Regions from separate parts of the Streptomyces sp. NPDC004435 genome, predicted to be linked through region 1. Evidence: riboswitches for the same ligand, from Rfam matches in the RefSeq annotation. Region 1 holds a riboswitch; each other region holds the start of a gene.
The links. A riboswitch is a leader RNA that binds a small molecule or an ion and turns the genes downstream of it on or off. The one in region 1 is predicted to bind cyclic di-AMP.

Region 1 (10,098 bases):
CGCCGGCGGTCCGGCTGTTCGGCAGTCCGGGAGGCGACCCGCCCCCCGGCGCCGTCCGCCGCTCGCGGGGAATGGAGCGGCGGTGTCCCCCAGCCCACCGGTACCGGACCGGAACCCTGAAGGGCCCCGCGCCCGGCCGGACGGGCCGACCCACGCAGGACCCATGCAAGCCGTCCGGGGGCGGGGCGACGAGAGCGCACGGCCGGGCGCACGGCCACACGGCCGGAGCACGGGCCGGGCCGCGGGCCGCTCCGGGAAGCTGTTCACACAACAATCTCGCCATACGGAACTCCGCCCCTTAACGGTAGGGATGCGGCGAACTACGCTGTGTTTACGAATGCCGCCCGCCTATGCCCGGCGTCGCGGCGGCCGTCTGGATGTCGAGGGGTGGCGTCATGTCCAGGGAGCAACGCGGGCCGAACGAGAAGCTCGGCGCCGTTCTCGCCCTCGCGGGAATCAGCAACGCCGGCCTCGCCCGGCGCGTCAACGACCTCGGCGCACAGCGCGGTCTGACGCTGCGCTACGACAAGACCTCGGTGGCCCGCTGGGTCTCCAAGGGGATGGTGCCGCAGGGCGCCGCGCCGCACTTGATCGCCGCCGCGATCGGGCAGAAGCTGGGCCGGCCCGTGCCGCTCCACGAGATCGGCCTCGCCGACGCCGACCCGGCGCCCGAGGTGGGGCTCGCCTTCCCCCGGGACGTCGGCGAGGCGGTCCGCGCCGCCACCGACCTCTACCGGCTGGATCTCGCCGGCCGCAGGGCGGGCGGCGGCGGCATCTGGCAGTCGCTGGCCGGTTCCTTCTCGGTCAGCGCCTACGCGACCCCCGCGTCCCGGTGGCTGATCACCCCCGCCGACCCGTCGGTGGAGCGGACGGCGGGGCGGGGCGGAGCGCCCGGCGGTCCCGGGCCGGCCGGGACCGGGGAGCACGCGCGCGTGGGCCACAGCGACGTCGCCAAGCTCCGCGAGGCCGCCGAGGACGCGCGCAAGTGGGACTCCAAGTACGGCGGCGGGGACTGGCGCTCCTCGATGGTGCCCGAGTGCTTAAGGGTGGACGCGGCGCCGCTGCTGCTCGGCTCGTACTCCGACGAGGTCGGCCGGGCGCTCTTCGGCGCGACCTCCGAGCTGACCCGGCTCGCCGGGTGGATGGCCTTCGACACCGGCCAGCAGGAGGCGGCCCAGCGGTACTACATCCAGGCGCTCCGGCTCGCGCGGGCCGCCGCCGACGTGCCGCTCGGCGGGTACGTCCTCGCCTCCATGTCCCTCCAGGCCACCTACCGGGGCTTCGCCGACGAGGGCGTCGACCTGGCGCAGGCCGCGCTCGAACGGAACCGGGGGCTCGCCACCGCCCGCACCATGTCGTTCTTCCGGCTCGTCGAGGCCCGCGCGCACGCCAAGGCCGGTGACGGGCCCGCGGCGGCGGGCTCGCTGAAGTCCGCCGAGGGGTGGCTGGAGCGCTCCCGGGACGGCGACGCCGACCCGACCTGGCTCGGCTTCTACTCGTACGACCGGTTCTGCGCGGACGCCGCCGAGTGCTACCGGGACCTGCGGATGCCCCGCGAGGTGCGGCGCTTCACCGAGCAGGCGCTGTCCCGGCCGACGGAGGAGTTCGTCCGCTCGCACGGACTGCGGCTCGTGGTCTCGGCCGTCGCCGAACTGGAGTCCGGCAACCTCGACGCGGCCTGCGCGGCGGGCACGCGCGCGGTGGAGGTGGCCGGGCGGATCTCCTCGGCGCGGACCACGGAGTACGTACGGGACCTGCTCCACCGCCTGGAGCCGTACGGGCACGAGCCGCGGGTCATGGAGCTGCGGGAGCGGGCCCGGCCCCTGCTCGTCGCCCCGGCGTGACGGCCGGCGAGGGGGCGCGCGCCGGGGGCGTGACGGCCTGTGGCGGGGGCGCGGGCGAAAGCGTGACGCGCATCCCACGACGTGGGCGTTTAGCGGGAATGTCAGTGGGCCAGTGCACTATCAGGGGTGGGAGGTGGCGCTGGTGTTTGACTGTGACGTGCTGGTGATCGGCGGCGGGATCGTCGGTCTGTCGACGGCGTACGCGCTCCAGCGCGCCGCGCCCGGCACCCGCGTCGCCGTCCTGGAGAAGGAGGAGGGCCCCGCGCGCCACCAGACCGGGCGCAACAGCGGCGTCATCCACAGCGGCATCTACTACCGGCCCGGCTCCCTGAAGGCGCGGTTCGCCGTCGAGGGCGCGGCCGAGATGGTCAAGTTCTGCGCGGAGTGGGACATCCCGCACCAGGTCACGGGCAAGCTCGTCGTCGCCACCGCGCGCGAGGAGCTGCCCCGGCTGCACGCGCTGGTCCAGCGCGGCAGGGAGAACGGCATCCCGGTGCGCGAGCTCGGGCCGTCGCAGATCACCGAGTACGAGCCGCGGGTGCGGGGGCTCGCCGCGATCCACGTCGGCACCACCGGCATCGTCGACTACAAGGCGGTCGCGCGGCGGCTCGCCGAAAGCTCCGGCGCGGAGATCCTCTACGGCGCGGAGGTCACCGCGATCGACCGGCGCCCGTGGGGCGTCGCCGTGCGCACCGCCGACCAGCGGATCGTGCGCGGCAAGGTCCTGGTGAACTGCGCGGGGCTGCACTGCGACCGGGTGGCCCGGCTCGCCGGCGACGACCCGGGCATGCGGATCGTCCCCTTCCGGGGCGAGTACTACGAGCTGGCCGACCCCTCGCTGGTGAGGGGCCTGGTCTACCCGGTGCCGGACCCCGCCTTCCCGTTCCTCGGCGTCCACCTCACCCGGGGCATCGACGGTGGCGTCCACATCGGGCCGAACGCGGTGCCGGCGCTGGCGCGCGAGGGCTACGACTGGGGCGTCGTCCGTCCCGGCGAGCTCACCGGCACGCTCGCGTGGCCCGGCTCCTGGACCATCGCGCGCCGGCACTGGCGGTACGGCGCGGGCGAGCTGCGCCGGTCCCTCTCGAAGCGGGCCTTCACCGAGGCGGTGCGGCGGCTGCTGCCCGGGGTCGACGAGTCGGACCTGCGGCCTGCGCCGGCCGGGGTGCGGGCGCAGGCGGTGCTGCGGGACGGGACGCTGGTGGACGACTTCCTCATCCGGGAGTCCGCCCGGGCGGTCCACGTCCTGAACGCGCCCTCGCCCGCCGCGACGGCCTCCCTCCCCATCGGCCGGGAAATCGCCCGCCGAGCCCTCGCCCTCCTCTGACCCCGGTGCGCCGGACGGCCCGTACCATGGGCCGTTGTGTCTGAGCAGCATGAGAATCGCACCGAGTCCGTCGCCCGCCGCGGCAGCCGCATGTTCGCGCCCGGCGAAGGGCCCTCGCCCGACCCCGCGGGGGCGCACTTCGAGCGGCGGATCAGGAGTTTCCAGCCGCGGCGGAGCCGGGTCACGGCCGGGCAGGCCGAGGCGATGCTGAAGCGGTGGCCGGACTGGGGCCTGGACATCGACGGCAAGCGGGTGCTGGACCTCCCCGGGATGTTCGGCGACCTGCCCGTCGTCCTGGAGATCGGCTTCGGGATGGGCGAGGCGACCGCGCAGATGGCCGCCGCCGACCCCGGCACCGGCATCCTCGCCGTCGACGTGCACACCCCCGGCCAGGGCAACCTCCTCGGGCTCGCCGACCGCAACGGCCTGACCAACGTCCGGGTCGCCAACGGCGACGCGATCATCCTGCTGCGCGAGATGCTCGATCCGGCCGCGCTCGACGGCTGCCGCGTCTACTTCCCCGACCCGTGGCCGAAGAAGCGCCACCACAAGCGGCGGCTCATCCAGCCCGAGTTCCTGACCCTGCTCGCGACCCGGCTGAAGCCGGGCGGGGTGCTGCACTGCGCCACGGACTGGGAGCCGTACGCGGAGCAGATGCTGGAGGTGCTGTCCGCGCACCCCGACTTCGAGAACACCGCCCCCGACGGCGGCTACGCGCCCCGCCCCGACTTCCGGCCGCTCACCCGGTTCGAGGGCCAGGGCCTGGACAAGGGGCACGCCGTCCACGATCTCCTCTTCCGGAGGAAGTAGCTCCTTCCGAAGGAAGGAGCCCCGGAAGGGGCCTATCCGGAGGAAGGCGTCCCAGGTCCGCAAGTCCGTCGCCCCTGTCGGTGGCGGTCGCTAGGGTCGAGGCGTGTCGCAACCCCTGCCGTCGGCCTCGTCGTCGCCCGAGCCGTCCACGCCGTCCGACCGGCCGCCGGCGTACCTGCCGTCGCAGGCCGGACCGCCCGCGGTCGAGACCTCGCCGTCCCTTCCGCACGCCGACGTGCCCGCGCGGGACGGGGACGAGCCCTCGTTCGCCGTGGCCGCCGACCGGAGCCAGTGGCGGTACCGGCCGCGGCGGGCGTTCTGGCGGAGCCGGATCGTCCGGGCCGTCACCCTGATCGTGCTGCTCGCGCTCTGCGCCCTGGTGATCCTGGCGCTGGTGCGGGAGCAGACCGGCACGGAGGGGTTCCTCGTCGGGCTGGGTCTCGCGGTGCTGCCCGTACCGCTGCTGATGGCGGCGTTCCGCTGGCTCGACCGGGTCGAGCCGGGCCCGTGGAAGAACCTGCTGTTCGCCTTCGCGTGGGGCGCGTTCGCCGCCGCCCTGGTCGCGATCCTCGCGAACTCCTTCGCCGTCCGCTGGATCGCCACCGCGACCGCCGACCCGCGCTCGGCCGACGACCTGGGCGCCACCGTGATCGCCCCGGTGGTGGAGGAGTCCGCGAAGGCCGCCGCGATCCTGCTGCTCTTCCTCTTCCGGCGGCGGGACTTCCGGAGCCTGGTCGACGGGGTGGTGATCGCCGGCTTCACCGCGACCGGCTTCGCGTTCACCGAGAACATCCTCTATCTGGGCAACGCGTTCGGGGAGGACCAGGACCTGGGCGACGGCGGGATCGGCGCCGTCACCGCCGGCACCTTCTTCGTCCGGGTCGTGATGTCGCCGTTCGCGCACCCTCTCTTCACGGTCCTCACCGGGATCGGCTTCGGTCTGGCCGCCCTCGCCCCGCGCGGCAAGCGGCTGCGCCGGGTGCTGCTGCCGCTCGCCGGGCTGCTGCTCGCGATGGGCGTGCACGCGCTGTGGAACGGCTCGGCGACCTTCGGCGGCCCGCTCGCCTTCTACGCCGTGTACGCGGTCTTCATGGTCCCGGCCTTCGGGCTGCTGACCTGGCTCGCGGTGTGGAGCCGGCAGAAGGAGCTGCGCACGATCGCCGGAGTGCTTCCGGCGTACGCGGCGGCCGGCTGGCTCTCTCCCGAGGAGCCGCTGGCGCTCTCCTCGATGCGGGCCCGCCGCACCGCGCGCGCGGTGGCGTCCCGTACGTACGGCAAGGCGGGGGCGCGGACGGTCGGCGAGTACGAGTCCTTCGCCACGACCCTGGCCTTCCTGCGCGAGCGGGCCCGCCGGGGCACGGTGCCGGTGCCGGACTTCGCCGCGCGGGAGCAGGAGCTGCTGCACCACCTGTGGGAGCGCCGGGCGACGGCCTCGCCCGCGCTCTCGTACGCGGCGCGGGCCACCGGCCGGGTGTGGGTACCGCCGCAGTACCTCGACTACGGCGGCTACAACCCCTACAAGGGCTGACCCCCCTCAGGCCTTGACCAGCCGGTCGGCCCTCGTCGGCCGGGTCAGTCCTCGGGCGTCTCGGACGCGGCCGTCAGGCGGGCCAGTTCGGCGTCGGTCAGGGTCAGGTCGGCGACCGCGACCAGCGCGGGGACCTGCTCGACCGTACGGGCCGAGGCGATCGGCGCGGCGACGGTGGGGCGGGAGGCGAGCCAGGCGAGGGCGACGGTCGCGGGCTCGGCGCCGTGGGCCTCGGCCACCTCGTCGAGCGCGGCGAGGACGGCCTGTCCGCGCGCGGTCCCGGCGAGCGCGGAGGCACGGGGCGCGCGGACGCTCTCGACGGTCCGGCCCGGCCGGTACTTCCCGGTGAGGAAGCCGGAGGCGAGGCCGTAGTACGGGACGGCGGCGAGGCCGGTGCCGGCGGCGGTGTCGAGGAGCGGGCCCTCGTACTTCTCCCGCGCGACGAGATTGTACTCGGGCTGGAGCGCCACGTACCGGGTGAGTCCCTCGGCCTCGGCGAAGTCGAGGGAGGCGCGCAGCCGCTCCGGCGAGATGTTGGAGGCGGCGACGGCCCGCACCTTGCCGTCCTTCACCAGCTGGTCGAGGGCGGTGACGATCTCCTCCACCGGCACCGACTCGTCGTCGAAGTGGGTGTAGAAGAGGTCGATGTGGTCGGTGCCGAGGCGGCGCAGGGACTCCTCCGCGCCGGCCTTGATGACAGGGGCGGAGAGGCCCTTGAGCCGGGAGTGGGCGCCGACCTTGGTGGCGACGACGATGTCGGAGCGGTTGCCCCGGGCGGCCAGCCAGCGGCCGATGATCGTCTCGGACTCGCCGCCCTCGTTGCCCTCGACCCACTCCGAATAGACATCGGCGGTATCCACGAAGTTGCCGCCGGCGGCCGCGTACGCGTCGAGGACGGCGAACGACCGCTCCTCGTCGGCGCTCCAGCCGAAGACGTTGCCCCCGAGGGCGAGCGGGAAGACATGCAGGTCGGAGGTGCCCAGCGGGCGCAGAGGTGACGTCATGCAGCGATCAACTCCGTGCACCGCCGGGCGTATTCCGATCGGGGAGCCTGAACCCCGACCGGAAGCCGGGCTCAGACCGACAGGCCCTTGGACCGCAGCCACTCGGCCGGGTCGATGCCCGAGCCGTCCGGGGTGTGGACCTCCAGGTGGAGGTGGGGTCCGGTGACGTTGCCGGTGGCGCCGACGCGGCCGATGGTCTCGCCGGTGGTGACGGTCTGGCCGGCGGCGACGGTCATCGAGGAGAGGTGGCAGTACCAGATCTCGGTGCCGTCCTCCAGCTGGAGGACGATCCGGTAGCCGTACGAGCCGGACCAGCCGGCCGAGGTGATGGTGCCGCCGTGCACCGCCTTGAGCGGGGTGCCGGTGGGCGCGGCGAAGTCGAGGCCCGTGTGGTAGCCGGAGGACCACATCGAACCGGACTGCATGTACGTGGAGGTCAGCGTGTACGAGGAGAGCGGCATGGAGTAGCTGGCGGCCAGCTTGGCGAGCCGCTCGGCCTCCGCCTTCTCCGCGGCGATCCGCTCGGCCTCGGCCTTCTCCTTCGCGATCCGCTCCGCCTCCGCCTTGGCCTTCGCCTTGGCCTTCGCCTCGGCCTCGGCCTTCGCGGCGGCGTCCGCCTTGGCCTTGGCGTCCGCGGCGGCCTTCTCCGCGGCGGCCTTCTCGGCGGCGAGCCTTTCGGCGTCGGCGGCGGCCTGCTGCTGCTGTTCGGCCTGCTGGAGGATGCGGGCGCGCAGGGCCTCGCCCGCGTCGGCGGCGGAGGCGGTGCGCTCCGCGGCCTCGGTGCCGGCGGCGGTGTCGGCCGGGGCGGTGTACGTGATCGAGGTGAGCGGCTTCGCGGCCGCGCCGCCCGCGGCGACCGCCACGGTGTCCTCGATCGGGGCGGGAGCGGGCTCGTCGTCTCCACCGGGCAGCAGGGCGCCGACGCCGGGCAGGTCGTGGGCGTCCGGCAGTCCGAGGTCCGGGAGGTCGGGGAGGGAGATCGCGACCGGGGGCTTCTCCTGCGCGGTCGCGAGGCCGCCCGCGCCGACGGCGGCGATGACGCCGACGCCGAGGACGGTGGAGGAGCGGGCGAAGTTGGAGCGCTGCTTCACGACCCGGTGCCGGCCGCCGGCGCGGCTCTCGGCGCGCAGGGAGCCCTCGGTCGGGTTCCACTCCCCGGGCGCGGGGGTGAAGGAGGCGGTGTCGTACGCGCCCGGCACTGTGCCGGCCGGGTCGTCCGCTCCGACGGCACCCGGGCCGCCGAAGGGCTCGAAGGGGGCTCCGGGTACGGGGGTGTTGGACGCCACGGAGGCGCGCTCCTTTCCTTCCTTCTCGCCTACCGGGTTAGCTGACGGGTTCGGAGCAGGAAGGTCTCCTACGGGCGTCTTCGCACGGGGGATGTGCGAGGGGCCCGATTCACCCCAAGGGATGGTTCCCCGGTTCCCTTTCGGGATTCGGCGTGTGCGCACGGAGCCGTCTCTTGCGACGGCTGGGACGACCGCGCTGCGTTATCGAACGTTAATAGACACGGCGGTCCGATTCCAAGCCGTTCCTCTTGATCATTCATTGAATTGGCAGGGATTCGCCCGAGTTGACCCCCGTTCAGTGAGCCCCGGCCAAACCCTCGGTATCTGACGTTATGTCAATTGTTATCGCTGTGACACCTCGCGAGCACGGACGGTGACAGCCGCCGCCGTCAGTGCGCGGGACCGGGCGGGACCACCGGCATCGTCCGCCGCCGCTCGGGCGCCCCGGCCGCCGGACGGCTCACCGCCAGCAGCGCCATGTCGTCCGTCGAACCGCCGCCGGTGTGCCGCCGCACGTCGTCCACGAGCGCGTCGAGCAGCTCCTCGGGCCCGGGGAAGACCGCCCCCTTGAGCCGGGCGGCAGGATCGTAGAAGACGCCGTACGCGTCCCGCGCCTCCGACAGCCCGTCCGTGTAGAAGAGCAGCGTCGAGCCCGGCGGGTACGGCCGCTCGTCGGCCCGGTCCGGCCAGACCGCCAACTCCCCCATCCCCAGCGGCAGCGCCGCCTCGGCCGGCTCGACCGTCTCCAGGCGCCCGTCCCCGGACAGCAGCAGCGGCGGCGGATGCCCACGGTTCACGAGGCGGACGCGCCCTCCCTCGCGCGGGATCTCCGCGAGCACCGCCGTCGTGAACCCCTCGAAGGCGTCGAGGCCTTCACGCCGCGTCCCCTCCCGCGTGAGCGCCCGTTCGAGCCGCTGCGCCACCCCTTCCAGCGCCGCCTCCTGCTCGGCCGCCTCCCGGAAGGCGCCGATGACGACGGCCACCGCCTCCACCGCGTCCATCCCCTTGCCGCGCACGTCCCCGACCACGAGCCGCACCCCGTGCGGGGTGTCCTGCACCGCGAACAGGTCGCCGCCGATGAACGCGTCCGCCTGCGCCGCCTCGTACCGTGCCGCGCACTGGAGCCCCGCCATCCGCTCCGCGGGCATCGGCAGCACCGCGCGCTGCGCCGCCTCCGCGATCACCCGCGCCGACGCCAGCCGCTCCCCGCTGCGCCGCACGACCAGGTTGATCACCAGCGCCAGCGCCGAGACCGTCACCACGGTGAGGGTCTCGGTGAGCGAGGGCACGTCGGAGAGCGTGTCGTTGTACGCGTGCAGCCCGACCGAGGCCAGGATCGCCGCGATCCCGGTCAGCAGGGTCGTGAGCCGGGAGAAGAACGGGGCGGCGACCAGCGGGGCGGCGGAGAAGAGCGGCGCCGCCGTGTACGCCGCCGGGGTGGCCAGGTCGAAGAACACCCCGCCGGCGATGATCAGCGGCGGCAGCGCCCGCAGGAACCTGCGGGTGGCCCCGAACGGCGTGGCCGGGGGCTGCCGCCCGCCGCGGTACGGCCCCCGGGGCGCGGCCGGACGGACGGCGCGGCCGGGCTCCCCGCCCCGCCGCCCGCGACCCGCCGCTCCCCGAGGGTGTGTCACCGCGTACTCCTGCCCGGTCGCCGGCCCGCCGCCGGGCCCGGCGCCGCGCACCCTCCCAGGGTCCCCGCGCCCGCCCCGTGCGGCGACCGGCGGAGGGCCGACCGGGCGTACGGCACCGGGCGCGACCGCCCTCTCCGCCCCGGCGGCGCGACCGCCGTGCCGCCCGGACCCGCGCCCCGGAGCACGAGCCCCGGCACCGCCGCCCGCCCGGACGTCTCCGGGCTCCGGCGGTCAGAGGTTCCGCTCGGCCCAGAGGATCAGGGCGTCGCGCACCAGCACCGCGGTGCCCTCGCCGTGCCGGTCGTAGTTCTTGGTGAACCTGGGGTCGTCCACGTACATCCGGCCGAGCCCGATCAGGTACTCCTTCGTCGGCCGGGTGGTGACGGAGAGCCAGTCGTACTGCCTCCGGGCCAGCGCCTGCACCTCGTCGCTGCCGGGCGCCAGCCCGGCGGCGGCCGCCGCGCCGAAGTCGCGGGCGATGGCGGCCTGCGTCTCCATGAACTCCTTCTTCTCGGCCTCGCCGAGCGACCGCCACCAGCGGTCCCCCTGTTCGTACGCGTCGCGGCCCCACCGTTCGGTGACCTCCGCCTCGTACCGCGTGTGGTCGAAGCCGTCGAAGACTTCCTCGGCCATGAGCTGTTCTCCTCTCTCGGTCTTGTGGAGAG
Region 2 (10,098 bases), on a different contig from region 1:
GGAGTTCGCGGCCGAACTGGAGCGCTGCGGCGCCACCCTGGACGCGCACGCGGACCACCCCGGCGTCCGGGTCTCCCTGGAAGTCCCGGTCTCCCGGCTCCCGAAGGCCCTCGGGCTCGTCTCCGAGGCGCTGACCTCCCCGGCCTTCGACCCCGACGAGGTCAAGCGCCTGGTGGCCAACCGGCTCGACGAGATCCCGCACGAGGCGGCCAACCCGAGCCGCCGCGCGGCCAAGCAGCTCTACAAGGAGCTCTTCCCGGCCACCGCGCGGATGTCCCGGCCGCGCCAGGGCACCAAGGAGACGGTGGAGGCCATCGACGCCGCCGCCGTCCGCGCCTTCTACGACGGGCACGTGCGGCCCGCCGCCGCCACCGCGGTCGTCGTCGGCGACCTGACCGGCGTGGACCTGGACAAGGTCCTCGCAGAGACCCTCGGCGGCTGGACCGGCAAGCCGGCCGCGCCGCGCCCGATGCCGCCGATCACCGCCGACGACACCGGACGGGTCGTCATCGTCGACCGCCCCGGTGCGGTCCAGACGCAGCTGCTCATCGGCCGGATCGGCCCGGACCGCCACGACGCCGTCTGGGCCGCGCAGGTCCTCGGTGTCTACTGCCTGGGCGGCACCCTGACCTCCCGTCTGGACGCGGTGCTGCGCGAGGAGAAGGGATACACGTACGGCGTGCGCGCCTTCGGGCAGGTGCTCCGCTCGGACGGCGAGGGCCACGGTGCCTCGCTGCTGGCCATCAGCGGCTCGATCGACACCCCCAACACCGGCCCGGCCCTCGACGACCTGTGGAAGGTGCTCCGCACGCTGGCCGAGGGCGGTCTGACCGACGCCGAGCGCGACGTCGCCGTGCAGAACCTGGTGGGCGTGGCGCCGCTCAAGTACGAGACGGCCGCCTCGGTCGCGGCGACCCTCTCCGACCAGGTCGAGCAGCACCTGCCGGACGACTACCAGGCCCGGTTGTACGCGCGGCTCGCCGAGACGGGCACGGTCGAGGCCACTGCCGCCGCCGGCAGCGCCTTCCCTGTGGACCGCCTGGTGACGGTCCTGGTGGGCGACGCCTCCGAGATCGAGGAGCCCGTGCGGGCCCTCGGCATCGGTGAGGTGTCCGTGGTGAGCTGACGCCTCGTCGGCCCGGCGGAGGTCTCCGATGTGATGAAGCGTCGGAGACCTCCGCTTTGTCCGTTATGGCGCCAAGGGTGATCGTTTGCCCTGTGGCGTGTCTTACAAATCAGCGAGACCGTTTGGTGATTGACATCCCTCCGGCCTAGCGTCGTCCCGGCTGTCCGACCGACGCACGCGCCGCACCCGCGGCACCGGGCAGCCATCGCCGAGTCCCCGTCAGGCGCGAGCCTGGGGAGCCGGGGACCCACACAGTCCCTGGGGTGAATCGGACGCCTTCGCCGCGCGGAGGGGCCCGTAGGAGACCTTCCTGCTCCGAACCCGTCAGCTAACCCGGTAGGCGAGAAGGAAGGAAAGGAACCGTCTTGGCGTTCACCCGTGCCACCGGGAAACATCGTGGTGCGAGCCGACTGGCTCGCCGCAGCGCCGGCATCGCCGGCGTGGCCGCCCTCGCCACCACCGGTGTCGTCGGCACCCTCGCCTCTCCGGCGCTCGCCGCCGACACGGACGACCGTTCCCCCGAGGACACCGGCCTCACCCGGGTGATCGCCGACGAGTCCATCGCCGACCAGCTCAGCGCCCAGGCCGCCGCCCAGGAGCTGGAGGTCGCCGAGGCCGATGCCCGCGCCAAGGCGCGCGCCGAGGCGAAGCGCCAGGCCGAGGCCCGCGCCCAGGAGATCCGCGAGGCCAAGGAGCGCGCCGCCCGTGAGGCCGAGCGCCGTCGGCTCGCCTCCTTCAACCTCCCGGTCGCCGGCTCGTACGTCTCCACCGGTTACAAGACCGGCGGCTCCCTCTGGTCCTCCGGCAGCCACTCCGGCGTCGACTTCCACGCCGCCTACGGCAGCTCGGTCGTCTCCGTCGGCTCCGGCACCGTCGTCGAGGCCGGCTGGGGCGGCGCGTACGGCAACAACATCGTGATCCGGATGAACGACGGCACCTACACCCAGTACGGCCACCTGTCGTCCATCGGTGTCTACGTCGGCCAGTCCGTCGAGCCCGGCCAGCAGATAGGCATCTCGGGCTCGACCGGCAACTCGACCGGCCCGCACCTCCACTTCGAGGCCCGTGCCACCGCCGAGTACGGCTCCGACCTCAACCCCGTCGCGTACCTCCGCGCCCGCGGCGTCAGCCTCTGACCCGTCACCCCGCGTCGAAACGGCCCCGGCTCACACGAGCCGGGGCCTTTTCGTGTCTCCTCGCCCGATACGGGCGCTGCCGCGGAGCGGGCGAATTCCGAGGGGGCATCGGAATTTCCGGCGCACTGCAATAGAGTCGCGTGAGAAGCGCCGCTCGAATTCGGTGCGCGCGGAGCGAAAGCGGAGGTCGGACATGCGGGTTCCCGCGCAATCGGTATGCACGGCGATCCGGGACGACATCGTCTCGGGGGTCTTCGGGCGCGGCAGCCGGCTCACCGAGGAGCAGCTGGCCCGCCGCTACGGAGTCTCCCGCGTCCCGGTCCGCGAGGCGCTGCGCACCCTGGAGTCCGAGGGCTTCGTGGTCAGCCGGCGCCATGCGGGCGCCCAGGTCGCCGAGCCCACCGAGCAGGAGGCCGCCGACCTCCTCGACGTACGGGCGCTGCTCGAACCGCTCGGCGCCGCCCGGGCCGCCCAGCGGCGCACCGACGCCCACCTCAAGGTGCTGCGCGGCCTGGTCAGGCTGGGGCAGGAGAGGGCCCGCCGGGGGCAGGGCGAGGACCTGCGGGCGCTTGGCGCCTGGTTCCACGAGACGCTCGCGCAGGCGTCGGGGAGCCCCGCGCTCTCCGCCCTCCTCACCCAGCTGCGCCACAAGATCGCCTGGATGTACGTGGTGGACCAGCCGGACCGGCCGGTGGAGGCGTGGGCCGAGCACGGGGCGATCGTCGACGCCGTCGCGCGCGGGGACGCCGAACGGGCCCGCGCGCTGACCGCCCTGCACGCCGAGCACACGCTCCCGCTGCACCGGCTGAAAAGGCCCGAGCGGGGCCACGTGAGGGTTTCGCAACATGCCGTCAACACGGCGAGCGTCCGGAATTAACACGGGCGCCGTATACAAAGAATAGCAATCCCGGAGTGCATTTCGTGCTGCCCGGAAACCGAATTGCCGAGACCCGGGATGCCGGGATTCATCCTTCCCGTAAATGCCGAACGGCCGTGTCGCCCGGGAATTCCGGGGACACGGCCGTCCGGGAGGAGAAGGAATCGACCCGCTGGGTCAGACCGTCTCGGGAAGCTCCTCGAGACCCTCGGCGACGAGCTTGGCGAGGCGCTCCAGCGCGGCCTCGGCGCCCTCGGCGTCCGAAGCGAGCACGATCTCCTCGCCGCCCTGCGCGCCCAGGCCGAGCACCGCGAGCATGGAGGCGGCGTTCACCGGGTTGCCGTCGGCCTTGGCGATGGTCACCGGGACACCGGAGGCCGTGGCGGCACGGACGAAGATGGAGGCGGGGCGGGCGTGCAGGCCCTCGGCCCAGCCGACGTTGACGCGGCGCTCAGCCATGGTGTTGCCCTTCAGGTCTTCAGCGGTTGTCTAGACCAGTCTCTCACGGGAAGCGGCGTGGTCCGGCCGACCGAGGTCCCGCATCCGTGCGACGTTCGGCCCTCCTACCTTGCACGGGGCGGCAGGGGTGCGCGAGCCGTACACGCCCGGGGAGTGGGCGCGCGAACGGTGCCGGTGTCGCACCCCGGCCGTAGGCTTTGCCCCATGCGGAGCGCGTCGGAGCAGGCGGACGGGACGGGCGGGGCGGCGGGGGCGGGAGCGGGGGAGCACCCGAGCCCGGAGGAGCCCACGGCCCCGGGGAAGCCCACGGCCCCGGAGAAGCCCCCGGCTCCGGAGGAGCACGCCTACCCCGACCACTGGGAGGCCGACGTCGTGCTCCGCGACGGCGGCACCGCGCGCGTCCGGCCCATCACCGCCGACGACGCCGACCGGCTCGTCAGCTTCTACGAGCAGGTCTCGGACGAGTCGAAGTACTACCGCTTCTTCGCCCCCTACCCCCGGCTCTCCGCCAAGGACGTCCACCGCTTCACCCACCACGACTTCGTCGACCGGGTGGGCCTCGCCGCCACCGTCGGCGGCGAGTTCATCGCCACCGTCCGCTACGACCGGATCGACGCCCGGGGCCTGCCCGCCTCGTCGCCCGCCGACGAGGCCGAGGTCGCCTTCCTCGTCCAGGACGCCCACCAGGGCCGCGGTGTCGCCTCCGCCCTCCTCGAACACATCGCGGCCGTGGCCCGTGAGCGCGGCATCCGCCGCTTCGCCGCCGAGGTGCTCCCCGCCAACACCAAGATGATCAAGGTGTTCACGGACGCCGGCTACACCCAGAAGCGCAGCTTCGAGGACGGCTCCGTCCGGCTCCACCTCGACCTGGAGCCCACCGACCGCTCCCTCGCCGTCCAGCGCGCCCGCGAGCAGCGCGCCGAGGCCCACTCCGTCCAGCGGCTCCTCGCCCCCGGATCGGTCGCCGTCCTCGGCGCCGGACGCACCCCCGGCGGAGTGGGCAGGACCGTGCTGCGGAACCTGCTGGGCGCCGGCTTCACCGGCCGGGTGTACGCGGTCAACCCCGCGCTCGACGCCCCCGCGGCCGAACTCGACGGCGTGCCCGCCTTCCCCTCCGTCGCCGCCATCGGCGCTCCCGTGGACCTCGCGATCGTCGCCGTCCCCGCCGAGCGGGTCCCCGAGGCCGTCGCCGACTGCGGCGAGCACGGCGTGCGCGGCCTCGTCGTCCTCTCCGCCGGCTACGCCGAGAGCGGCACCGAGGGCCGGGAGCGGCAGCGGGCACTGGTCCGGCAGGCCCGCTCGTACGGCATGCGGATCATCGGGCCCAACGCCTTCGGAATCATCAACACCGCCGACGAGGTCCGGCTCAACGCCTCCCTCGCCCCCGAGATGCCCGCCACCGGCCGCATCGGCCTCTTCACCCAGTCCGGGGCCATCGGCATCGCCCTCCTCGCCGGACTGCACCGTCGTGGCGCCGGCCTCTCCTCCTTCATCTCCGCCGGCAACCGCGCGGACGTCTCCGGCAACGACTTCCTCCAGCACTGGTACGACGACCCGGCGACCGACGTCGTCCTGCTCTACCTGGAGTCGATCGGCAACCCGCGCAAGTTCACCCGGCTCGCCCGCCGCACCGCCGCCGTCAAGCCGGTCGTCGTCGTCAAGGGCGCCCGCCACAGCGGCAGCGCCCCGCCCGGCCACCGCGTCCCCGTCACCCGTATCCCGCACGCCACCGTCTCCGCGCTGCTCCGCCAGGCCGGCGTCATCCGCGTCGACACCGTCACCGAGCTGGTCGACGCCGGCCTCCTCCTCGCCGGACAGCCGCTGCCCGCCGGACCGCGCGTCGCGATCCTCGGCAACTCCGAGTCCCTCGGCCTCCTCACGTACGACGCCTGCCTCACCGAGGGGCTGCGGCCGCAGCGGCCCGTGGACCTCACGACCGCCGCCACCGCCGCCGACTTCCGGGACGCGCTCGGCGCGGCCCTCGCCGACGACACCTGCGACGCGGTCGTCGTCACCGCGATCCCCTGGGTGGGCATCGAGGGCACCACCGAGGTGCTGGCCGCATCCCTCCGCGAGGCCGTCGCCGGCGGCGGGGCCACCGGTGCCGCCAAGCCGGTCGTCGTCGTGCACGTCGAGATGGGCGGCCTCGCCGAGGCCCTCTCGGCCGCCACCAGCACCCGCCCCGCGCCCGCGCGCCCCCGCCGCCCGGCCGCCGCCCCCGAGCCCGGGGGCACGGGGGACGCCCGGACCGCGCAGGACGCGCAACCCCGGCAGGACCTACAGCACACGCAGGACGCACAGAACACACAAGGCGCGCAGGACGCACAGCACACGCAGGGCACGCAGGACCCCCGTCCCGGCACCCCCACCGACGGTCCCCCCACCGGCCCCGACCCCGCTTCCGCCCCAGCCCCCGCCCCTGCTCACACTCCCGTGCGGAACATCCCCGCCTACCCCGCCGCCGAACGGGCCGTCCGCGCGCTCGCCGAGGCCGTGCGGTACGGCCAGTGGCGGCGGCAGGCCGCCGAGCCGGGACGCGTACCGGAGTACGACTCCATCGACGAGGCCGGCGCCGCCGCCCTCATCGACCGGGTGCTCGGCGAGCGGGGCGCCGGCCAGGAGTCCCGGGGCGTGACCCTCACCACCGACGAGGCCGGCGCACTGCTCGGCCGGTACGGCATCGTCCTCCGCCCCGCCCTCCCCGCCCCCGGACCCGACGCCGCCGTCGCGGCCGCCGCCCGGCTCGGCTACCCGGTGGCGCTCAAGACCACCGCCCCCCATCTGCGCCACCGCCCCGACCTCGGCGGCGTCCGCCTCGACCTGGCGAGCGAGGAGCAGCTGCGCACCGCCTACGCCGAGCTGACCGACGCCCTCGGCAAGCCCGAGGAGCTCCAGCCGGTCGTCCAGGCGATGGCGCCCCGGGGCGTGGACACCGTGGTGCGCGCCGCGATCGACCCGGCCGCCGGCGCGGTCCTCTCCTTCGGGCTCGCCGGGGCCGCCTCCGAACTCCTGGGCGACACCGCCCACCGGCTGGTTCCGGCCACCGACCGGGACGCCGCCGAGCTGGTCCGCTCCATCCGCACCGCCCCGCTCCTCTTCGGCTGGCGCGGCTCGGCCCCCGTCGACACCCCCGCTCTGGAGGAACTGCTGCTCAGGGTCTCCCGGCTGGTCGACGACCACCCGGAGATCGTCTCCGTCGCCCTCGAACCGGCCGTGGTCGCCCCGACCGGCGTCTCCGTCCTCGGCGCCGTGGTCCGGCTCGCCCCGGCCGCACCCACCACGGACCTGGGCCCACGCCGCCTGCCCAGCTACTGAAGGGCCGGAGGGGGTCCACAGCCCCGTAGGATGGAGTCCATGGCGAAGACCGGTACGACGACCCAGGGGCTGCGCGCGGCGATCGAGCGCAGCGGCTACTACCCGGCACTCGTGGCCGAGGCGGTGGAGGCCGCCGTCGGCGGCGAGGACGTCGCGTCGTACGTGGTCCACCAGGAGACCACCTTCGACGCCAACGAGGTCCGGCGCCACGTCACCGTCCTCGTGCTGACCCCGAGCCGCTTCATCGTCAGCCACACCGACGAGCAGGCCGCCGACAACAGCTCCCCGAGCCCGTACGCCACCACGTCCACCGAGTCCGTGAAGCTCGACCGGATCTCGTCGGTCGTGGTCAGCCGGGTCGTCGCCAATCCGGAGTCGTACACCCCGGGCACCGTGCCCCGCGAGGTCGTCCTCACCATCGGCTGGGGCGCCGTCTCCCGGATCGACCTGGAGCCCGCCGCCTGCGGCGACCCGAACTGCGACGCCGACCACGGCTACACCGGCAACGCCACCGCCGACGACCTCAGCCTGCGGGTCAGCGAGGCCGGCGACGGCCCGGACACCGTCCGGCAGACCCTCACCTTCGCCCAGGCGCTCTCCGAGGCCACCGCCGCGACCGCCCCGACGGCCGGCCGCTGATGGCGCAGCCGACCTCCGTCGCCCACGGCTGGCCCGACGAGCCGGTGCCGCTCGCCCCGGAGACCGCTCCGGTCCCCGAGTACGGCTCCGGCTCCCTCGCCGACCTGCTGCCCACCCTCGTCGCGGGCCAGGGCGTGCCCGGCTTCGACGCGCGGATCACCGAGCTGGCCCCCGCCGACCGCGTCTGCGTCTTCCTCGTGGACGGGCTCGGCTGGGAGCAGATCAAGGCCCATCCGGACGAAGCGCCCTACCTGACCTCGCTGCTCGGCTCCTCGCGCGGCGGCACCGGTCGGCCGATCACGGCCGGCTTCCCCGCCACCACCGCGACCTCGCTCGCCTCCGTCGGCACCGGCCGCGCCCCCGGCACCCACGGCCTCGGCGGCTACACGATCCGCAACCCGGAGACCGGCGAGCTGATGAACCAGCTCAAGTGGCGCCCGTGGACCCCGCCGAAGGTCTGGCAGCCGTACCCCACGGTCTTCCAGCTCGCCCACGACGCCGGGATCCACACCGCGCAGGTGTCCTCGCCGATCTTCGCGCAGACCCCGCTCACCCAGATCGCGCTCAGCGGCGGGACCTTCCACGGCCGCCTCTCCGGCGAGGAGCGCATGGACCTCGCCGCCGAGCAGCTGGCCGCCGGCGACCGCTCGCTGGTCTACACGTACTACAGCGAGCTCGACGGCGCCGGGCACCGCTTCGGCCTCGACTCCGACGCCTGGCGCGGCCAGCTGATGCTGGTCGACCGGCTGGTCCAGAGGCTCGCCGAGCAGCTGCCCGCCCGCTCGGCGCTCTACGTCACCGCCGACCACGGCATGGTCGACGTCCCCTTCGACGAGGAGCACCGCATCGACGTCGACGAGGACTGGGAGCTGCGCGCCGGCGTCGCCCTCCTCGGCGGCGAGGGGCGCGCCCGGCACGTCTACGCCGTCCCCGGTGCCGAGGCCGACGTCCTCACCTGCTGGCGCGAGGTCCTCGGCGAGCAGTTCTGGGTGGCCGGCCGGGACGAGGCCATCGCCCTCGGCTGGTTCGGCGACACGGTGGACGAGCGGGTGTACGGCCGGATCGGCGACGTCGTCGCCGCCGCCCACGAGGACGTCGCCCTCGTCGCCTCCGTCGGCGAGCCGCTGGAGACCCAGATGGCCGGCATGCACGGGTCGATGACCCCCGCCGAGCAGTACGTGCCGCTCCTCGAAGTCCGTTCCTGACCCTCCCCGCCACCACCGTCCCGCCCCCCGACCCGAAAGGTCCCCGACCCGTCATGCCCGAGCTGGTGTTCTTCTCCGGAACGATGGACTGCGGAAAGAGCACGCTGGCTCTCCAGATCGCGCACAACCGTGACGCGCGCGGCCTCCAGGGCGTGATCTTCACCCGGGACGACCGGGCGGGCACCGGCAAGCTCTCCTCGCGGCTCGGCCTGGTGACCGAGGCCGTCGAGGCGCCGGAGGGCATGGACGTGTACGCGTACCTGGTCGACCAGCTCTCCCAGGGCGGCAAGGCCGACTACGTGATCGTCGACGAGGCGCAGTTCCTCGCCCCGGCCCAGATCGACCAGCTCGCCCGGATCGTCGACGACCTCGGGCTCGACGTGTACGCCTTCGGGATCACGACCGATTTCCGCACCAAGCTCTTCCCCGGCTCGCAGCGCCTGATCGAGCTCGCCGACCGGATCGAGCAGCTCCAGGTCGAGGCGCTGTGCTGGTGCGGTGCCCGCGCCACCCACAACGCCAGGACCGTCGGCGGCCACATGGTCGTCGAGGGCGAGCAGGTCGTCGTCGGCGACGTGAACACCGCGGCGGAGGTCGTCGGGTACGAGGTGCTGTGCCGCCGCCATCACCGCCGCCGGATGACGAGCGCCAGCAGCCGGGCCGCCTCCCTGTCGCCGGACGTGCTGCCGGTCACGCCCGCCTGAGGCGGTCCTTTCCGGAGCGGTCCTTCCGGGGCGTTCCCGGCCGGAGCGGCTCCTCCGGACCGGTCCTTCCGGAGCGGTTCGTCCGGGTGGTGACACCGGGTGTTCACCTCCGGGCTGCCGGGGGATCGCCGAGTGATCCACTTCGGGTCGCCCGAACCAGGAGTAATGGGTTCGTCCCGCCGTGCGATCGCCGCGGGTGATCGACGAGAGCCCCGTGCTCCCTGGAGGACCCGTGCCACCCGCCGTCACGCCCGTGCCCGCACCCGACCGGGACGGCGCGCGGGGCGGCCCCCGCCCGACGCGGAACCCGCTGCTGCTCGCCCCGGCCGGCGCCGGACTGCTCACCGCCGCCGTCTTCGTCCTGGCCACCGCGCTCGCCCGCAGCCACCCCCTCGGCCCGTACACCCGGAACGTCGTCGACCTGGGCCAGCAGTACCTGCCGTACCACGCCTACTGGCGCGCCTTCCTGCTCGGCGACACCCACGGCGACGCCTTCCTCAACTGGAACTCCGGCTTCGGCGCGAACTTCCTCGGCGACATCGGCACCTACCTGAGCAGCCCCTTCTCGCTGCTCGTCGTCCTCTTCCCGGCCGACCGGCCGGAACTGGCGCTGTACGTCATCACCGTGCTCAAGATC
Region 3 (10,098 bases), on a different contig from region 1:
CCGGACCGGACGGCCCGCCGGGGGAGGCGCCCACCGGGAAGGCGGCACGTCATGTACTTCGCCGACCGCGTCGACGCGGGGCGACAGCTCGCCGCGCGCCTCGGCCGCTTCAAGGGGCACGAGGTCGTCGTCCTCGGCCTGCCGCGGGGCGGGGTTCCGGTGGCGGGCGAGGTCGCGGAGTTCCTCGACGCGCCCCTGGACATCTGTCTCGTCCGGAAACTGGGCGTGCCGAGCCGGCCCGAGCTCGCCATGGGAGCCATCGGGGAGGGCGGGGTGCGGGTCGTCAACGAGGACATCGTGCGGGACGCGCGCGTGAGCGCGCGTGACCTGGAGGCGGTCGAGGAACGGGAGCGGGCGGTGCTGGCCGACCGCGCCCGGACGTACCGGGGCAGCCGGCGGCCGGTGCCGCTGGAGGGGCGCACGGTCGTGGTCGTCGACGACGGACTCGCCACCGGCGCGACTGCGCTCGCCGCCTGCCGGGTGGTGCGGGCCGGTGGCGCCGCGCGGATCGTGCTGGCCGTGCCGGTGGCACCGTACGGCTGGACGGCGAGGCTCGGCGGCGAGGCCGACGAGACGGTCGCCGTGCACACCCCTCAGGGGTTCGCCGCCGTCGGGCAGTTCTACCGGGAGTTCGACCAGACGCCGGACGCCGAGGTGGTGGACCGGCTCGACCGGAGCCGGGCGGCGCGTGATCCGGTGGTCCGGCACACCGCCGTACGGATCCCGGGCGGGGGCCCGGAGCTGCCGGGCGACCTGGCGCTGCCCGACGGGGCCGCCGGGCTGGTCCTCTTCGCGCACGGCAGCGGCAGCGGGCGGCACAGTCCCCGGAACCGCGCGGTGGCCGCCGCCCTGAACCGGGCCGGGCTCGGGACGCTCCTCTTCGACCTGCTCACCGAGGCCGAGGCGGCCGACAGGGCGCGGGTCTTCGACACCCCGCTCCTCGCCGGGCGACTGGCCCAGGCCTCCGCCTGGGCGGCCGGGTGGCCGGAGACGGAGGCACTGCCGCGGGGCTACTTCGGTGCGAGCACGGGCGCGGCGGCGGCCCTGTGGGCGGCGGCCGCGCCGGAGGACGAGGTGGCCGCCGTGGTGTCCCGGGGCGGTCGGCCCGACCTCGCGGAGGAGCGCCTGGCCGCCGTCCGGGCGCCGACCCTGCTGATCGTCGGCGGGGCCGACGAACCGGTCCTGGACCTCAACCGGCGGGCCGAGGCGCTGCTGCGCTGCGAGAGCCGCGTCGAGGTCGTGCTGGGCGCAGGCCACCTCTTCGAGGAGCCCGGGGCCCTGGAGGAGGTGGCGGCGCTGGCGACCGCCTGGTTCACCGGCCGCTTCAGGACGGTGGGCGGCGGGGTGGATCGGTGACGGCGGGGTGGATCAATAGCGGCGGGATGGATCAGTAGGGGCCGTTGACGTTGTCGATGGAGCCGTAGCGGTCGGCCGCGTAGTTGCAGGCGGCGGTGATGTTGGCGACGGGGTCGTACGGGTCGAGCGAGGTGCCCGGCACGTGGTAGGCCGCGAAGGTCGGGTCGATGACCTGGAGCAGGCCCTTGGAGGGGGTGCCCTTGGCGGCGTTCGAGTCCCAGAGGTTGACGGCACGGGGGTTGCCGGAGGACTCGCGCATGACGTTGCGGAGGATGCCGTCGTACGAGCCGGGGATGCCGTAGCCGGCCATGACGTCCAGCGACTCGCGGATCCAGCCGTCGAGGTTGTCGGCGTACCGGGTGGCGGCGGCGGGCGCGGCCTTGGCGGCGGCCGGCTGGGCCTTGGTCTGAACGGCCGGGGCCGCCGCGCGGGCGGAGGAACGGCTCGCCCGTTCGGCCGAACCGGCGGAGGCGGGCTTGGCGTCGGACTTCGAGGCGGTCTTGGCGGCGCTCTCGCGGACCGGCTTCTCGGCCGCGGGGGCGGCCTTCGCGGAATCCCGACGAATCGTCAGTTCGAGGCCCGGGTGAATGAGTGACGGATTGTCACCCACCGCAGTCTTGTTCGCCTGGTAAAGCGACTTCCAGCCGCCCTGAATTCCCTTTCGGTGGGCGATCAGGGAAAGCGAGTCGCCCTTCACGACGGTGTACGCGCGGGTGGCGGCGGGCGCGGCGGGAGCCTGCGCGGCCGCGGCGGCCCGCACGGCCGGGGCGGCGACGGAGGCGGCCGGGGCGGCCGCCTGCGCGGCGGGCTCGGCGCCGGCCGTGGCGGGCACGACCAGGGGCAGGGCCAGAGCGACTCCGCCGGTGCCCGCGAAGGCGAGACCTCGGGAGACGGGACGGCGTCGGGGGCGGCGGTGCTTGCCGTGAGCGGCCATGACGGTTTCCTCTCCGGCGCCTGCGAGGTGAGCTGTCGGGTTCGGACGGGAGGTGTCCGGCCGCGCGCACGCGGCTTCACCCCGAGCCGCTCCGGCTGGCCGGACCGGCGGTGTGGTGGGTCCCCCGCTCCTGCCGTCGGGTGAAATGGGAGGTCTTTCGGGCGGTGGCAGGATTCGGCGATCCGCTCGAATGGAGGTGACCGTAGGCGAGAAATACGGTGGGGAACAAGACGGGAATGCGAGGGAAAAGGAAGGGTAAAGATCGACGAGGCGGAATTCAAGATCGACCGTGCGGGAGGGCGGTCCGGAATCCCTTGCCCCGTGCGGCTCGTGAGGGGTGCGGACCCGCTTGCGGCACCCGGAAAGTGAGTCGCGTCACTGGGTGTGCAATGCCCGAATAGGGCGCCTTATTCCGTTCATGGAATAGTGCGGCGTAATGCACCCGAGAGGGAGTGGTGGGCGACACGCGAGACTTCGCGCATAAGTCGCAAATCAGACATTCGGCATCAATGATGGAGGAATGTCGCTTCCTGTCTCATCGCGTACCGCCCCGCCCCGCACGGCGCCCACCTCCGCGCAGCCGCTCGGCTCCGACGCCCTCGACCCCGACGCCCTCGATCGCGAGGCGGCCCGGCTCTACGAGAGCGCCGCCTGGGAGCGCCTGCTCGCGCCGCTCCCCGCCCGGCCGGCTCCAGACCCGGAGGCATGGCGGCGGCTCCTCTCGGTCCCCGTCGACCGCCTCGTCGCCGACGCGCTCGGCGCGCTGCCGCCGGCCCCGCCCGCCGAGCGGCCGCTGCCCGGCCGGATCGGGGCCGCACTCCCGGACCGGCTGCACGCCTGGCGGCGGATCGGCCGCCGTGACGTGCGCCCGTCCGTCCACCTGGCGTACGCGCGCCGGGTGCTGACGGAGTGGGGCTGGCAGAACACCCCGTACAAGCTGCGCGACGCACGCGGCGCCCGGTGCCTCTGCGGCGCCATGCTCGCCGCCCACCGGCTGGGTCACGGCAGCGCGTCCACCATGAACGAGGCCGGCGCCTGGATCATGACCGAACTGCGGTCCCAGGGGTGGCACGGACTCATCGGCCCCTGGAACCGCGCGCCGGGCCGCAGCGCGGAGGACGCGCTCGCGCTCGTCGACGCCACGATCCGGCGCGCGGCCCTGGCCGGACGGTGAGCGTGCGAGAGACCGTCAGCCGGTCACGCTGGGCGCGCCGGTCTCGATGTGGCCGGTGTGTCGGTGTACCGGAGTGCCGGTGTGCCGGCGGGACCAGGTGCCGTCGACGTCCGCCAGGACCGTGAAGTCGTACCAGCCGTCCGCGTACGCCACCGCGTCGAACCAGTCCTCGCGCGAGGATCCGGCGGTGACGGTGCAGGTCCACGGGCGTCCGTGTGGTAGGCGTTGGAGCGGATGGTGAAGGTGACCGGGCCGCCGGAGGTGTTGGTCAGCCTGAACCGGACGGCGGTCTTCCCGGAACCCGGCTCGACCGCGAAGCGGGCCGCCACCTCGATCGCCCGGCCGGCCTTGGAGGCGTCGCCGATGAAGCGGCGCAGGAAGCGGTTGGGGCCCGTCATCGAGATGTCGTACTTCCCCGAGCCCGAGCCCGAGCCGAGGCCGATGTTGCGGGATTCGGTGCTTGCTAGGTGCTGGTGGCCCCGACCTGCACAGTCTTGAGGATCATGGCTGGATCGCGCGAAAGCTCGGGAACGCAACGGGAGCGCCGCACTACGCTCCGCGCGCGGCGCGTGTAGTTGGCCATGCCCAGTTCTTACCTTTCAGGGTGGATTGAGTCTGACCTGGCAGGTCTCACCAGACCCGTGATGGTCGTTCCATGGACAGGACGCGTGCGCATTCCGATGAGGCCTTGCTGGAGGTGGCGGGCGTCGATGTGGCCTGGGTGGAGGGCGGGGCAGAGGTCCGGCGACCGTTGAGGGATGCGGTGAGGATCGGGTGCGACGACGTGCCGCCGGTGCGTGACTTTCCGTCGTACCGAGGCAGCGCCACCTCCCGGGGTTGTACTGGTCGGCGACGACGGGCCGTCATGTCGGGTGGACCGCGTCGACGAGCGTTCCGCGGTGGCGTTCTCGGTGACGCGGCAGGTGTGTGAGGCGGTGGGTTGGGCCTGTCGCCTGGTCGGGGAGCTTGACCCGGTCCGGGTGGTGGATCTGCTGTGGATGGCCGGCCACCGGCATCCGCGGTACGCGGCGGCCGGGTTGGTGGCCGCGGTGAGGGCGGCGCGCGCGGTTCCGGCACCGTTGATGGCCCAGGCCGCGATGGTCGGGGATCCGATCAAGGCGCTGCCGGTGGTGTTTCCACCTGCTGTGGTCTGGGACTTTGAGAGCGGACCTCTCCCGTCCGCTGGGGGACCTCAAGTTGGTCGAGCGGAGGTACGGGCGATGAGTGGATGGCTGCCGCGCGGGGTGCTGAGTGTCGGGGACCGGGCGCGGTTCGGCGACAGGGTTCATTCCGCCGTCGGGCTGGCGGGGACCTTGGTCCGCCTCGTCGATGATCACGGGGCAGCGAGCCTGGTCCTGTTCTCCCACCTGCCCCGGAGCCGATGCGGCCTGGATGGGCGGAGGCCTTGCGGCTGTCCGCGTCGCTGATCTCGCACGCACGGCTGATGAGCATCGACGCCCGCCTGGAGCACGCCGCCGCCAAGCCGGTCATCGTCCCGGACGCCATCGTGATCGACCACGGCAAGGTTTTCATCTCCGACACCTTCACCGCCGCTTGCCGCACCCTGGGCAATCGCGGTCCAGCCCGCCCGCCCGGCCACCCCGACCGGCAAGGGCGTCGTCGAGCGGACGTTCTCCTCGATCAGCACCCTGTTCTGCCAGCACGTTGCCGGCTACGTCGGCCTTAGCGTCACGCAGTGGCCAGGACGTCGAAGCCGTCTGGACTCTGCGGGAACTGTCCAAGCCGTGCGAGGAATGGTTGATGGCCTGCTGGCAGAGCCGGCCTCACGACGGCCTGCGCAGTCCATTCCTGCCGAGGAAGGCCCTGTCGCCGAACGAGGTCTACGCGCTGCTGGTGACCCGCGCCGGACACCTGCCGGTCTGCCTGACCGGCGATGACTCCCTCGAACTGATGCCCGCGGAATGGCGGAAGATCAACGACTACGGGATCGTCATGGACTACCGCACCTACGACTGCCGCGAGTTGGGCCCCATCGCCGCCAGCCCTCCGGCGTCCCGCTCAAGGGCGAGCTCCGGGAGGTCCACTACGACCCCAACGACCTGTCCCACGTCTGGGTCCGCGACGGCAGAGCGGGCGGATGGATCACCGTCCCGTGGACCCGGATGGGCTCGGTCTCCGCGCCGTTCGCAGACTTCATCTGGCGCCACGCCCGCTCTCTGCCGGCCACCCGCGGCGCGAATGACACCCTTCCGCCACAAGACTCCGCAGGAACAGGCAGCCTGGCAGGCCCTGGTCGCCACCTTGGAGAACGCGTTGCGGCTGCACGCCCACCGCCCGGGCGCCTTCTTGCGATTCGCCCCCTACCTGCACGACCGCACCGCGGGCAGGATCGGCAGCCTGTCCCACCTGGTCCGCGAGGCCGCCCTGGACGCCATCCTGGATGGCACCGAGAGGATCACCCGTGCCGGTCTGGAAGCCGTCGACCTCGATGAGAGCGTCGAACGGAAGAACCTCCCATGGGCCCGCCAACGCCGCACCCGCGAAGCACGAAGGACCGTATGACCAGCCACCTGCGGTTCCTGCCCATCGCGCTGCCGCCAGTCCACCGCGAGGCGATCGGCTCCTCTCTCGACCGGCTCGCCGACGCCAATCACCTGCCCATCGGCCCCCTCTCGTTTCTGATCGGCCCGAACCGCCGCCACCGGCGTGATGACAACCGGGTCGGTTACCGGACCCCCGCCGCCCTACCCCGGCCGGCGGCTCTGACAAGCCGAAGTGTCCCGGCGCTGATCCAAGCGATGCCCGTTCTGACCGAAGTCCACGAACCCGGGCAGCACCGCGAGCGGTTGACCGTCGAAGAAGTGGTCGAGCCCCGCCGGTGTCCCCGCCTGCTGTCTCTGCATGACCCGTCGTGGCAATCACGGGCTCGTCCGACGCATCACGGCCCCCTGCATCGCCCTGGACTCCCCGCCCGCCCGACGCCTGGACGCCATCGTCGAGGACGCCCGCCTACGGAGATCCCCACCGTCCCACCGACGACCGCGTCGAACTCGCCACCTCCCCCGAAACCGTCGCCCTGACCGGCCTGTTCGCCTCGCCCCACTGGCACGAGCTCAACGACCTGCACGCCGAAGCCGCGCGCCGCCTTGCGGTCGGTGTCCAAGACCTCCCGGCCGACCTGCCCCGTCACGGACTCGTCACCTCCGACAACTGATCCGCTGTGGCATGACCACCGAACTGTCGCCTCGCTCCGGGCCAATCTCCCTGGACCAGCCGCCGTCCCGCAGATAACGTCCCCGGATGCCTCTTCGTCAGTACGTCTACTTCGCGCTGTTCAGCCAGCACACCTCCGCGGCGGAGATGACCGCGCTGCTGGGCATCGAACCTGACGAGGTGTCCGTCCGAGGCAGCCGTTTCACGGAACCCGCGGTGGTTCCCGTGAGCCACTCCTGGAAGATCGTGTGTCGAGAGCCAGGCTTGCGTGTCGACGAGCAGATCGGCCGAGTCCTGGACAGGCTTCGACCCCACACGGCCCGAGTCGCCGAACTCGCCGGTCGGCTGGCCGCCGAGGAACACGAACACGGCGGCGCAGTCCTGGAGGTCGTCCGCTGCTTCAACGACACCGACCAGGAACAGCAGCCCCGCCAGCAGGGAACTCCGGAAGATTCCAACCTGTTCGGCTGGCATCTGGACCGCGACGTGCTGGACTTCCTCACTGCTACCGGAGCCGCTCTCGATATCGACGAGTACGACATGACCCCGTATGAAGACGGCGACTGAGCCCGACCTGACGTCCGACGCGACCGGAAACTGCCACGTGCCACGAGAATCGCGCCCCCGACCTCTCAGCAGAACTGACAAACCCCAGTTCAGAGCACACACGCTCGCCGTGATCGATGAGGCACCCAAACCCTCGGAGACAGGCCCCGCACCTGAAGGCTCGACGCCAGGGTGGTGAGTTTCACTCAGACCTGAGAAGGCGGTTCGTGAGCCTTTGACGAGTTCTGTGGTCGGGGCAGCTTCGCCAGGACCCCATAGCCGACCGATCCCCGCGACTAGCAGTCCTGCCCCGACCTCACCGGGGAACGGACAGCGTTGTGGTGTCCGGGAACCGCCGTGGGCAATCGCAGGACAAATCCGGTGTTCTGTCTCCAGTCGCGGCCAGCGCGCGGCAGACTTGCTCTCGGTCCGCAAAGGGGCGGGACGCCGAGGCGACAGGAGTGGCTCGCATGGGTGTACGGCACTGGTTGCGCGCAGCGGCCGTCACGGCCATAGCCACGACAGGACTGACCGTCGTGGCACCGCCGGCCTCAGCGGCCACCCGCCTCGGCGGCATCAACCTGAGCGCCTACTGCCAGAAAACAGTCAACCCGGGGGACGCCAGCATCGCCCGCTTGGTCGAGAACCACGCGAGGGGATGGCGTTGCATCGACTCGATGTGGATGGGCGCGCCCTTCGGCTGGGCGACCTACCGCGTACGAGGCATGGATCTCGACCACGCGTGTCGTCTGCAGTACGGCGGAGGGGCGTACAAGGTACTTGAGCGGAACCATGCGCAAGGCTGGGCCTGCTACCGCTAGCGCGCACGTACAGCGTCGACCGACTGAGGCCGGCCGACTCGGTCGGCGCAGCCCGCGAGGTCGAGGAGTGTGCTGAGGAGACCCGCGCTTGACCTCAACCGTGGTTGAGGGGCGAGTGTCGAGTCATGGCCACTCACGACTCCTCGAGTCTCCTTTTCCGAAACACCATGCGCATCACAGAGGGACACCTGGAGGTTTTCCGTGACGTCGTCGCCAGGGCAGTCGCCTTCGCGCAGGAGCACGGTCCTCAGCTGATGGTGGAGACCTTCGTGGACGAGGAGCAGATGCTCGCCCACAGCTTCCAGCTCTATCAAGACTCCGACGCGGTCCGCCTCCACTGGAAGCTGGCGGATCCGTACATCCAAGAGGTGATGAAGCACTGCCAGGTGGAACGCTTCGAGGTGTTCGGCACGCCGGACGCCGACGTTGTGGCAGGCGTACGTTCGGCCCTCGGCGGGCAGTGCACGCTGACGTTCAACCCGCGTATCGCCGGCTTCGTACGCTTCGCCACCGGGCACCGCGCATAGCCCTCGCCTCCTCATGTCCGGCACCAATGGTTGAACGTCGATGGCATACGTCCAGCAGCACTGTCAGAGGGCGGTTCAGACTCTTTGAGCGGCTCTGTCATCGCCTGATGGTGTGGATGTGGGGCGGAATCCGCTGACCTGAAGCCACCTGTCTGCTGATGTGATGATGTGGGCGAACGTAAGTCCTGCCCCGGCGACTTATCGGACGAGCAGTGGGCGTTGATCGAGCCGGTGATCACCGCTTGGAAGGACCGGCACCGCTCGGTCAGAGGCCACCAGGGCGCCTACGCGATGCGGGAGATCGTGAACGCGATCCTGTACCAGGGCCGGACCGGCTGCCAGTGGGCTTACCTACAGCACGACCTGCCGCAGAAGAGCGCGCCTGGCCAAGGCTGTGGAGAAGACTGTCGCCACGCACTACGGCTGCATCCGCGCCGCCCACGTCGCCGTGCACCAGCCCGCGAAAGCCCAACCGCTGACGGAGCTGGACGGGATGCTCGATGTCCGAGGACGCCCCCGTCGCATCGTCGCCACCATCCGCGAACGCCACCGAGCAGTTCACGAAGCCCTCGCCCAAGGCCGTTCCCTGCGCGGCATCAGCCGCGACCTGGACCGGGACTGCTACTCCGTTCGCCGATGCGCGCGGACGGCGAACGTCGACGAACTGCTGGTGAAGGTGACCCAGCGCCGGACCCTGCTGGACGACTCAAGCCCTACATCTACCAGCGGTTCCGCCAAGGCTGCCGCAACGATGGCCAACTCCACCGAGAGGTACGCGAGCAGGGCTTCGCGGGCGACAGGAGCGTCGTCAATTCCTACGTCTGCCTCCTCAAGCAGGGCACAATCACGACGCCGCCGTCCCCGGCGCTGCCGAAGCCAAGGCGGGCCCTGCGCTGGATCATGCCCCGACCTGAGCACCTGCCCGATGAGGCCGTGGGCTTGATGGAGGTCCGAGAAGCCTGCCCCGAACTCAACGCGACGGTTGAACACGTCCGGGGCTTCGGGTCGCTCATGCACGAACGCCGCGGCGCAGACCTCGAAGGGTGGATCGACCAGGTGAGAACCCACGATCTGCCCGCCCTGCAGCAGTCGCCGACGGGCTTCTGCGTGACCGGGACGCAGTCGTCGCCGGACTGTCGAATACCTGGAGCTGCGGCCAGTTCGAAGGCCAGGTCACCCGGGTCAAGCTACTCAAACGCGCCGGCTACGGCCGGGCTGAGCTCGATCTTCTCCGCACTCGCATCTTGCTGAGAAGCTGATCAGCTGCTCTCCGCTTCAGCCGTCAACGCCTCAAAAGACCGCCGCGACGTGTCGGCCACGTCAGTGCGAGCACGAGAGGGTTCGTGACCACAAAATACGCCGGGTGCACCCAGCCTCTCTCCTTGGCCCGCACGTGGCTGCACGCCGAGGCCGAGGTCGTCGACACCACACACCTGACGCCCGCCCAGGTCGCCCTACAGATCGCAGAGGCTGTCAAGAACTGACGAAGAACGACCTGCCGACATCGAGCCCCGCAGGTGCCGAGAAGCCTGCCCACCTGACAACCAGCGTGCTTCGGCTCCATAT

Region 2: another riboswitch for cyclic di-AMP. It lies ahead of ACFYT9_RS12710 (M23 family metallopeptidase); the one in region 1 lies ahead of ACFYT9_RS05450 (M23 family metallopeptidase).
Region 3: another riboswitch for cyclic di-AMP. It lies ahead of ACFYT9_RS06630 (transglycosylase SLT domain-containing protein); the one in region 1 lies ahead of ACFYT9_RS05450 (M23 family metallopeptidase).

Annotation. Positions count from the first base shown of each region.
Region 1 is NZ_JBIAMB010000002.1:479,309-489,406, reverse strand. It holds gene ACFYT9_RS05475 (MFS transporter) at 396-1,844, shown strand; gene lhgO (L-2-hydroxyglutarate oxidase) at 1,987-3,171, shown strand; gene trmB (tRNA (guanosine(46)-N7)-methyltransferase TrmB) at 3,262-3,981, shown strand; gene ACFYT9_RS05460 (PrsW family intramembrane metalloprotease) at 4,217-5,509, shown strand; gene ACFYT9_RS05455 (aldo/keto reductase) at 5,554-6,513, opposite strand; gene ACFYT9_RS05450 (M23 family metallopeptidase) at 6,585-7,799, opposite strand; cyclic di-AMP (ydaO/yuaA leader) riboswitch at 7,811-7,962, opposite strand; gene ACFYT9_RS05445 (PP2C family protein-serine/threonine phosphatase) at 8,189-9,433, opposite strand; gene ACFYT9_RS05440 (MerR family transcriptional regulator) at 9,665-10,098, opposite strand, start outside.
Region 2 is NZ_JBIAMB010000006.1:122,697-132,794, forward strand. It holds gene ACFYT9_RS12705 (M16 family metallopeptidase) at 1-1,126, shown strand, start outside; cyclic di-AMP (ydaO/yuaA leader) riboswitch at 1,323-1,483, shown strand; gene ACFYT9_RS12710 (M23 family metallopeptidase) at 1,492-2,262, shown strand; gene ACFYT9_RS12715 (GntR family transcriptional regulator) at 2,456-3,139, shown strand; gene ACFYT9_RS12720 (HPr family phosphocarrier protein) at 3,317-3,598, opposite strand; gene ACFYT9_RS12725 (GNAT family N-acetyltransferase) at 3,803-6,913, shown strand; gene ACFYT9_RS12730 (DUF5998 family protein) at 6,953-7,552, shown strand; gene ACFYT9_RS12735 (alkaline phosphatase family protein) at 7,552-8,757, shown strand; gene ACFYT9_RS12740 (thymidine kinase) at 8,811-9,461, shown strand; gene ACFYT9_RS12745 (YfhO family protein) at 9,694-10,098, shown strand, end outside.
Region 3 is NZ_JBIAMB010000003.1:226,784-236,881, reverse strand. It holds gene ACFYT9_RS06635 (phosphoribosyltransferase family protein) at 52-1,356, shown strand; gene ACFYT9_RS06630 (transglycosylase SLT domain-containing protein) at 1,388-2,290, opposite strand; cyclic di-AMP (ydaO/yuaA leader) riboswitch at 2,295-2,480, opposite strand; gene ACFYT9_RS06625 (hypothetical protein) at 2,811-3,464, shown strand; gene ACFYT9_RS06620 (phospholipase domain-containing protein) at 3,480-3,917, opposite strand; gene ACFYT9_RS06615 (hypothetical protein) at 4,909-5,151, shown strand; gene ACFYT9_RS06610 (hypothetical protein) at 5,664-5,987, shown strand; gene ACFYT9_RS06605 (hypothetical protein) at 6,337-6,639, shown strand; gene ACFYT9_RS06600 (DUF4279 domain-containing protein) at 6,726-7,205, shown strand; gene ACFYT9_RS06595 (hypothetical protein) at 7,655-8,005, shown strand; gene ACFYT9_RS06590 (hypothetical protein) at 8,173-8,532, shown strand; partial or broken gene ACFYT9_RS06585 (transposase) at 8,701-8,913, shown strand; partial or broken gene ACFYT9_RS06580 (ATP-binding protein) at 9,918-10,016, shown strand.